Regions from separate parts of the Sphingobacterium sp. SRCM116780 genome, predicted to be linked through region 2. Evidence: riboswitches for the same ligand, from Rfam matches in the RefSeq annotation. Region 2 holds a riboswitch; each other region holds the start of a gene.
The links. Region 2 has a riboswitch for thiamine pyrophosphate ahead of LZQ00_RS14760 (TonB-dependent receptor). Riboswitches for the same ligand answer to the same signal wherever they lie in the genome.
Positions count from the first base shown of each region.

Region 1: it holds a riboswitch for thiamine pyrophosphate, as region 2 does, so the genes downstream of both, pnuC (nicotinamide riboside transporter PnuC) here and LZQ00_RS14760 (TonB-dependent receptor) in region 2, are expected to answer to the same signal.
Region 3: it holds a riboswitch for thiamine pyrophosphate, as region 2 does, so the genes downstream of both, thiS (sulfur carrier protein ThiS) here and LZQ00_RS14760 (TonB-dependent receptor) in region 2, are expected to answer to the same signal.

Region 1 is NZ_CP090446.1:1,233,561-1,236,836, forward strand. It holds gene LZQ00_RS05445 (malate:quinone oxidoreductase) at 1-1,343, shown strand, start outside; TPP riboswitch at 1,355-1,498, shown strand; gene pnuC (nicotinamide riboside transporter PnuC) at 1,553-2,185, shown strand; gene LZQ00_RS05455 (acyl-CoA dehydrogenase) at 2,160-3,233, shown strand; gene LZQ00_RS05460 (DUF6965 family protein) at 3,263-3,276, opposite strand, start outside.
Region 2 is NZ_CP090446.1:3,428,373-3,431,648, reverse strand. It holds gene LZQ00_RS14760 (TonB-dependent receptor) at 1-1,447, opposite strand, end outside; TPP riboswitch at 1,509-1,633, opposite strand; gene LZQ00_RS14755 (amidohydrolase family protein) at 2,268-3,276, shown strand, end outside.
Region 3 is NZ_CP090446.1:823,706-826,981, forward strand. It holds gene LZQ00_RS03565 (thiamine phosphate synthase) at 1-97, opposite strand, end outside; gene thiC (phosphomethylpyrimidine synthase ThiC) at 94-1,908, opposite strand; gene thiS (sulfur carrier protein ThiS) at 1,936-2,142, opposite strand; TPP riboswitch at 2,207-2,305, opposite strand; gene LZQ00_RS03580 (RNA polymerase sigma-70 factor) at 3,084-3,276, shown strand, end outside.

The sequences.
Region 1 (3,276 bases), 2.1 Mb from region 2:
ATAATGCAGGAACTGGCCACTCGGCATTATGTGAATTGAATTACACACCACAAAAAGAAGATGGTTCTGTAGAAATTGATAAAGCAATTAGTATTGCTGAACAATTTGAAGTGTCTAAACAATTTTGGACTTATTTAGTTGATAAAGGAGTTATTCCAAAACCAGAAGATTTTATTCGTTCAGTTCCGCATATGAGTGCTGTATTTGGCGAAAAGGATATTGATTTTTTACGTAAAAGATTTGATGCCTTATCTCCGAATAATTTGTTTAAAGGAATGGAGTTTACAGAAGATAAAGCTGTTCTTAACGAATGGATACCTTTAATGATGAAAGGTCGCCCAGCGGATGATAAAATTGCTGCGACTAAAATGATTTTAGGTACTGATGTAAATTTTGGTTCATTAACACGTGATTTAGTTAAGCATCTTGATGCGAAAGATAATATTACCTTACATCTAAAGCAGGAAGTGCGTGATATTGAAAGAAATGATAACGACACTTGGAAAATAGAAGTAAAGGATTTACAGACCGGAGAAAAACGTGAAATCAATGCTAAATTTGTATTTATTGGTGCTGGTGGACATTCTTTGTTGCTACTAGAAAAATCAGGCATCCCAGAATCAAAAGGATACGGAGGTTTTCCAGTAGGTGGTCAGTGGTTGCGATGTGTCAATGAAGAGGTTATTAATGGACATCATGCTAAAGTGTATGGAAAAGCATCAATTGGTGCGCCACCCATGTCTGTTCCACACTTAGATACACGTTATATAGATGGTAAACAAGCGCTACTGTTTGGCCCATATGCAGGGTTTTCTACTAAATTCTTGAAACAAGGATCGTATTTTGATTTACCTGCATCTATTAAATTGTCTAATATAAAACCTATGTTATCTGTAGGACGTGATAATATGGACTTGACGAAATACCTCATTTCTGAAGTGATGAAAAGTCCAAAAGACAAGCTGGATGCATTAAAACAATTTATGCCAACGGCAAAATTAGAGGATTGGAAAATTGAAGCGGCAGGCCAACGTGTTCAAGTAATCAAAAAAGATGCTAAACATGGTGGGGTATTAGAATTCGGTACAGAGGTTGTGTCTTCTGCAGATGGTTCAATTGCTGCATTGCTTGGTGCTTCACCAGGAGCTTCTACTTCAGTAGCAATTATGATCAAATTACTTAAAAGATGTTTCCCTGATCGGGCGAAATCAGATGAGTATCGTAAAAAATTGCGTGAGATTATCCCTTCTCATGGACAATCCCTTAACGATAATGTTGAATTATGTAAAGCGACAAGAGAGCGTACACATACAGCATTGAAATTAGATAATTTTAAAGATTAATTTCTTTTACCATACTTATGGGGTGCTTGCAGTAATTTTTTACTGAAACAGGCTGAGATTATACCCAATAACAACAATTGCTCATCACTTCGAGCAATTGTTGTTATATACCTGATCCAGATAATGCTGGCGTAGGGATTTTAATTTCAAAAAACATTGTTTTTATAGCCAATCCATAAGTGCGTATTGTTTACATTTTACACACTTGAATGCATATAGATCAAATTTTAGCAGATTTTTTTCAACAAATCAAAGCAACGTCTTTAGCCGAATGGCTTGCTGTTGGCTTTGGTATTCTACAGGTATGGTTTGCCAAAGCTAATAAACCGATCAATTATCTCTTCGGTATTTTTGGTATCTTGATATCGATATATGCGTTGTTCTTTGCTAAGTTGTATGGAGAGATTGTACTCAATATGTATTATTTGCTGATGAGTATCTACGGTTGGATATATTGGGAACAGAACAGCAATCAATCACAGGCTATATCGACATCAACGAAAAAAGATTGGATCGTTGTGCTGATGATTTGCTTTATTGGATTTAATATATTCTATTTTGGATTGATACATGTTACGGATTCGGATGTTCCTTTGTGGGATGCACTTGTGTCTTGTACAGCATGGGCAGGAATGTGGTTATTAGCAAAACGGAAGATAGAAAACTGGATACTATTAAACATCAGTAACCTCATGGCAATACCTTTACTTTACCATAAAGGTCTATTACTGTTTGCTGCTTTAACTTTATTTTTATTTGTCATGGCATTTTTTGGCTATTTTAACTGGAAACGACTTTTAAAACGTGAATTTACATATGTTGCTCAACCAAGCTCAAATTAATATAATAAAGGATCAGCAGGCATTAGCGATTCAAGCTAAATCAATGACTTCGCAACAATTAGATTTAGCTATTTCTGAAAAATGGTTCAAGATTTGGGTGCCAAAATCTCTCGGTGGAATGGGACTACCTTTAATAGACGGGCTCCAGTTTTTAGAAGAATTAGCCTATTATGATGGGGGACTAGCATGGACAGTCACATTATGTTCAGGAGCAAATCTTTTTGTCGGGTTTATTGATCCACAAATTGGGAAAGAGATCTTTGAAAACCCCGCGGTCTGTCTTGGAGGCAGCGGACGTGCTTCTGGATATGCGGAAAAAATGAACGATGGATATCGAATTAAAGGATATTGGAAATATGCAACAGGAGCTCCCCATTTGACCCATTTCACGGCAAATTGTATAGTAACTGAAAACGGTATACCGTTACTTGATGAACATGGGGAATCACTTGTAAAATCATTCTTTTTTGATCGAGATGATGTGTTAATACATTATGACTGGGATACTTTTGGCCTTGAATGTACCGCAAGTCATAGTTTTTCCGTAGAAAACCATTTTGTAAAAGCATCAAGGAGTTTTCTGATAAAAGAGACAACAAGTACTTGGTCTGATCAATTGTACCAGTATCCATTTATGCCATTTGCAGAATTAACCTTATTAACTAATTTTATAGGGATGTATAAACGTTTTCTTGATTTAGTTGAGAAATATTTTATTCAACGATCTAATGATACCATTTGGTTAGAAAATAAAGGAAAGGAAAAGTTTAAATTATTGGATGGGATACAACATGATCTTGATACCCGCAGACTCTCTATTTATAAATTAGCTGAACATTCATGGCAAAATCTAACATATAAAAAAGATAATCAGTCGTTATATGACAGTATTGCTGTTGAAAGTCGAGATTTTGTAGTAATAATTAAACAAAACATCATCGCTTTGTTTCCGCTTTGTGGTATTGCAGCTGCTCAACGTGAGCATGAAATGAATATTGTATTTCGTAATATTTTTACAGCCACTCAGCATAGCTTATTGCAACATTAAAAAAGTCCGATTTTTTTTATCGGACTTTTTTAATGTTGCTTTT
Region 2 (3,276 bases):
AAGCATATTGAGCCCAAATAACTTCACCATAATGATCACCTTTATATTGATTTATCGCTCCGCCCCATGTTAACTTTACCGCTTGCGAAGGATTGTAATTGAAAGAATACGTAGCGCCATAAAAGTAATTGTCTAGCCATCGTCTTCTAATTAAGTCTGTTTTTGAGATCGTATCCTTACCAAGGATGACTTGTGGCAAATTGTATTTTGATAATTTGTCTTCAGGACGGTATTCTTCATAATAACCAGCGCCTCGAGTATAATGTAGAGCCGCATTGAATGTTATTTTTTCATTGATAAAATTGGTGTAATGTAATTGATGGTGTGTTTGCGTATAGTTGTCCGTTTGGTTCTTGTATAAATACTTGTTATAGGTGCGACCAGCTTGCAATAAATTCTCTGTTTCTGCTGCTGTATAGCCATCATTGATCGCATAGTCTTTCATTCCTTCAATATCATTGTTTAAACGAGGCTCTGGAGTACCATACCAGGACTGATAGGTCTTTTCCTTTCCAGAGAAGACAATTGCTTTTAGAATCTGTTTATCACTGTAATATCCTCCGTCTACATAAAAAGACTTTAGATCAGAAGAAGCGCGATCGATATAGCCATCACTTAGAATCCGAGAGAGACGCACATTGAATGCAAATTTATTGTTCAAAAGACCAGAACCTACCTTTAATGTATTTTTCCATGAATTAAAGGAACCATAAGAATTATTAAATTCTACATATGGATCTTTTTCTAAGGTGTTAGATTGAATATTTAAAGATGCTCCGAATGATCCTGCACCGTTTGTGGAGGTTCCAATACCTCGTTGGATTTGAATACTCTCGGTGGAAGAAGCAAAATCAGGCAGGTTAACAAAGAAAGAACCCATGCTTTCTGCATCATTCAAAGGAATACCGTTCAAAGTAACATTGATACGAGCATTGTCCGAACCGCGTATCCGCATGCTGGTATATCCAATACCAGCTCCTGCATCAGATCCGATAACAACAGAAGGGGTTTGATCTAAGAGGTATGGAATATCTTGTCCAAAATTGTTTTTGGAGATATCTTCTTTGCTCAGGTTTTTATAAGTTGTAGAAGAGTTGCTTTTAGCGCGTGTTGCTTGTACAAAAACCTCTTCTGTTTTTATTACTTGTGCTTGTAGGTAAATTTCTATGGATTTATCATCCATTAAGTCAATTTGTTTTTTTTCGGAACGATAGCCCAAGAAAGAGGCGGTAAGATCATATTTACCGTTAGGTACATTAGAAAATAGCGCAACCCCTTTGTCATTAGATTTTGAATGTATAGTATTTGTAGCTACTAAACTAACACTCGCTCCTTGCAGTGTTTTTTTTGTTTCAGCGTCTAATATTTTGATAGATAGATGATGCTGTGCTGATACGCATAAAACTGTTCCTAAAAAAACGACAGTACTGATTAAACCTTTAATCATGATCTTTTAATTGAATTTTGAGTCAAATAAATTATTGCAAAGGGTTACAATAATCTTTTAAATATTTAACTAACCACTTCCCTCCGCCAGCATTATCTGGATCAGGTGTACAATACCAATGGTATTGTTGGGTATAATCTCAGCCTTTATTCGTGTTCTTGGAACAAGGCACCCCTTATCGATGTTGCGAAGTTATTAAAATAAATCATGACTAAAAATATTTTTAAGTAGCTATGATGATTTTGAGAAAAATAATTGTTAAGAATTTGGAAAAAATTAATAGTTGTCGGTTGAGTATGGTTGTATATTTAATTTGAGTAGCTAGTTTTATCTACTTACAGTGGTGGATTGGGGTACTCAAAAAGCTGTCAAAAAAATCTAATAATAATCGTTTTTTCTTTAGAATAAATATAGTGCTGTTCTTGTACACATACCCGCGACTGACAGGATGTCATTGAAATATTATACTATTGTTAAAAAATGTTAAATTATATTATTTCTCAATAAATTAATTGAGGCTAATTTTGTTTTGTCGTGTAAAGAAAAAGAGTGTATTTTTTATATTTATTTGTTTGTTAATGCTTTAGATGTGAAATAAGTATTTATGAGTTCTAAATTTGTCGGATATCTATCAAAAACAATGTAACTAATTTGTTTAAAAACTATTATCATGATTAAGTAATTAAACTATTTGTGTAAATTTGTTTTTTTTAATGGAAATAAATTATTCAATACACTTTGGCACGAATTTTAACGTTATTACCCACAGTTACATTGTATTAACCTCAATGCCATGTAGCTCTTAAAGTTTTTTATGATAATGAAATATTATAGCGCTAACTATATCTTACCGATTACTTCTTTGCCTATTAAAGATGGAGTTGTTGGTATAAATGATGACGGAGAAATTCTAGGGATTTATGAAGCTAAATCAACAGAATTGGACGGTCAACATATTGAAAAATTTAATGGAGTTATTGTTCCTGGTTTTATAAATGCACATTGTCATTTAGAATTATCCCATATGAAGGGTACAATTCCTTCCAAGACGGGTTTACCAGCTTTTTTATCTGCAGTAATGACGAGCCGAAACTCACCTTTAAAAGTGATCGATAAGGCAATGGCTGATGCGGATGAGGAAATGTATAAGAATGGTATTGTAGCGGTAGGAGATCATGCTAATACGGACAATACATCTAGAATAAAAGAATCAAGTAAAATTCTTTACCATACATTTATTGAAGTTTTCGGAGTAGAACCAAGTGAAGCGGATGGTAAAATACAAGAAGCAAAAGATTTAATTCATGAGTTTGCTTCAGCGCATTCGTCTATTACTCCCCATGCCCCTTATTCTTGCTCCAAAGCACTTCTTAAAAAATTTAAAAAATCTGTTTCTGAAGGAAATATTATTAGTATTCACAATCAGGAAAGCGATGAGGAAAATAAATTGTTTAGATATAAAACAGGTGAATTTTTAGATTTTTTCAAAAAAATTGGAAAAAACCCAGATTTGTTTAAAGCACAGGCTAGAAACTCTATTCAATCGTATTTACCTTACTTGCCAAATCCTAATAAATTGATTCTCGTACATAATACATATACTTCATTGAAAGATTTGGATTTTGTAGACAGAATGGGACGTGATATTGTATGGTGTTTATGTCCAAAAGCGAATCTTTTTATTGAAGATCAATTACCTAAAGTGATGAACTTTGTAAATGATAATCAAAAAATTGTACTTGGTACTGATAGTTTGGCATCAAATGATTCTCTTTCGATTCTGGATGAATTAAAGGTTTTACACAAGAATTTTGAAGAATTGGATTTTC
Region 3 (3,276 bases), 1.7 Mb from region 2:
TTCGAATATGCAATAATTCCAATCCAGCCTGAAAAAGTTGATGTATCCGAGTCAATTCATTTCGGACGTTTTGTTCAGGTGTCAGTATAATGATCATAAATAAAGCTCTTTCCCTTGTTCTATAAATTCTTTAGACATGTCCATCATTCCTTGTTCTGCTGTATCTCGAATCTCTTGTGTGATTTTCATCGAACAGAATTTTGGACCGCACATTGAACAGAAATGAGCGACCTTGGCTCCATCAGCAGGTAGAGTTTCATCATGAAATTCTCTTGCTGTATCAGGATCTAAAGAAAGATTGAATTGATCTTCCCAACGAAATTCAAACCTAGCTTTGCTTAATGCATTATCCCGATACTGTGCACCAGGATGTCCCTTCGCTAAATCAGCTGCATGTGCCGCTAATTTATAGGTGATCACACCATCCTTGACATCTTTCCGATTGGGTAAACCCAAGTGCTCTTTGGGCGTTACGTAACAGAGCATAGCGCATCCATACCAACCAATCATGGCTGCACCAATAGCAGAAGTAATATGATCGTAGCCAGGAGCGATATCTGTTGTCAGGGGACCTAAGGTGTAAAAAGGAGCTTCATCACACACTTCCAGTTGTTTCTCCATATTTTCTTTGATCATATGCATCGGTACGTGACCAGGTCCTTCAATCATCACCTGAACATCATGTTTCCAAGCGATTTTAGTCAATTCCCCTAAAGTCTCCAGTTCTGCAAATTGTGCGGCATCGTTTGCATCTGCTATGGAACCTGGGCGCAATCCATCACCTAAAGAAAAGGCAACATCATATTGCTTCATAATGGCACAGATTTCCTCAAAATGCGTATATAAGAAATTTTCTTTGTGATGAAACAAACACCATTTTGCCATGATAGAACCTCCCCGAGAGACAATTCCTGTCACACGTTGAGCCGTCAAGTGAATGTAGCGCAACAATACACCCGCATGAATCGTAAAGTAAGAAACTCCTTGCTCTGCCTGTTCAATCAACGTATCCTTAAAGATTTCCCAGGTCAAATCTTCGGCTACACCTTTTACTTTTTCTAACGCTTGATAAATGGGAACAGTTCCAATCGGTACTGGTGAATTGCGAATGATCCATTCGCGGGTTTCGTGGATATTTCTTCCTGTGGAAAGATCCATAATCGTATCTGCACCCCAACGACAGGCCCATACTGCCTTGTCGACTTCTTCTTCAATACTCGAAGTGACAACACTATTGCCAATATTAGCATTGATCTTTACCAGGAAGTTACGACCGATGATCATCGGTTCACTTTCAGGATGATTGATGTTATTGGGAATAATGGCTCTACCTGCTGCAATTTCATCCCGTACAAATTCAGGAGTGATGCGCTGTTTTGGGGTACGAGCTCCAAAGCTTTCGCCTGTATGTTGTTGATTCATACCTTTTGTTGCCGCCTCTAGTTGTTCTATACGCTGATTTTCTCGAATAGCCACATATTCCATTTCAGGGGTGATGATTCCTTTTCTAGCATAATGCAATTGGCTTACATTTTTACCTTCTTTGGCTTTTTTTGGTTTATGACTATATTCGAAACGCAGTTCATCCAGTTGGGTATCTGCTAATCGCTCTTTCCCATATGCGGAACTTATTTGCGATAATACCTGTACATCATTTCTTTCCAGTATCCATTTTTCACGAACTCGAGGTAAGCCTTTCCGAATATCAATCTGGGCATGCTCATCGGTATAAGGACCGGAGGTGTCATAAATGGTAACAGGTGGATTGATTTCAATCCCTCCTTTACTCAATTTGGTTGGACTCAACGTAATTTCACGCATGGCCACCTGTATCGGAAAGAGTTGTCCTTGGATATATACTTTTTTCGAATTTGGAAAAGGGCTTTGGGTGATGTTCTGTTCTAACATAGTATTATATTTAGGTAATGAGTGAATTTATCCGCCTTGTGTGGCTGAAATGATGAGAATATGATCTTGATGCTGCAACGTGGTATTAGACCAGGCTGTTTTAGGAATAACCTGATTATTGACGGCGACAGCAATGCCTTTGGTTTTTTCTGGAAATTCCAATAGCATTAATCCTTCCAAAGAGGAGGGGAGTTGATCGTAAAAATGTGATTGGTGATTGATTGTAAGTTCCATTCCTATAAAAATTTTTAATAAAAAACTTTAGGAATGGCTACAAAAAGTGCTCGTAATAGCACGATGAAGACATCTTACTTTTCCCTACGCCAGTATGACCCGGATCAGGTTCTAAGGGTAAAATCTCAGCCTGCACATGATGCAGACACCCCTAAAGTTTGTACTAATGTAGGTGAAAAAAAACTTAAATACAAATCTTAAGGTGTACTATTTTTTGAAATGCTGTTGTATGAAGAAGGATTTTTTATCATAAGACTTACGAGTGAGTGTAGGATACTAACTTCGGAATTTAGTAAGTTATACTATAGTAGTAAGTTAGGGTTTATAGGGGTTTAGTAGGGATTTACCCCTACTAAACCCCTATAAACCCCCTATAAACCCCCTCTTATAGCTATATTAACAATGAAGTTGATATAACTATATAATATGGAAAATATTTAAAATTAAGAATGGTTCTTTTTAAACATTTTCTTCTATTTTGTCATGATACTTTGATAAGCTAAAATGCGTAACATCAAAGTCACTCATTTTAGGTTTTAGTGGTTGAAAAGGTAATCGTTCCTGTTAATTTCTTATTTCATAGATTTTCTAAGATTTAAAATAAGACTATTATTATTTTGCTTCACGATCAAGTATATAGAACCCATAAAACAAAAAAAACTATTTTTGAACTAAGGGGGTAATATACGCCCGAAGAATTTAATTTTTTAAAAGATTCTATTTTGCTATGAATCTGGAGTTTATATAAATTTAGCTAGTACTGATTTACATATCCAATTTGAAAAAATAATTGATTATAGGATGAGTACTAATTACAATTTATGTGTCTTACTACTAAAGAATCGTTTATTATGATGAAATTCTCATGAATATATCACTTACAAATAAAAAGTATAAACATATTGAAGACGCTATAGTGCAATTTACAAAGTAAAATTAATATGATTTCAAATACATCCTCCATACATTTATTGGAATGGTTTCTCGGAATGAGCAAGGGGAATAAAGAAGCATTCAACTCATTTTATAAATCATATTATTTTCGATTAAAGACTTTTGCGTTTCAACTTTTGAAAAATGATGCCTTAGTAGAAGAAGTTGTATCTGATTTATTTGTCAAGATATGGCTGAAGA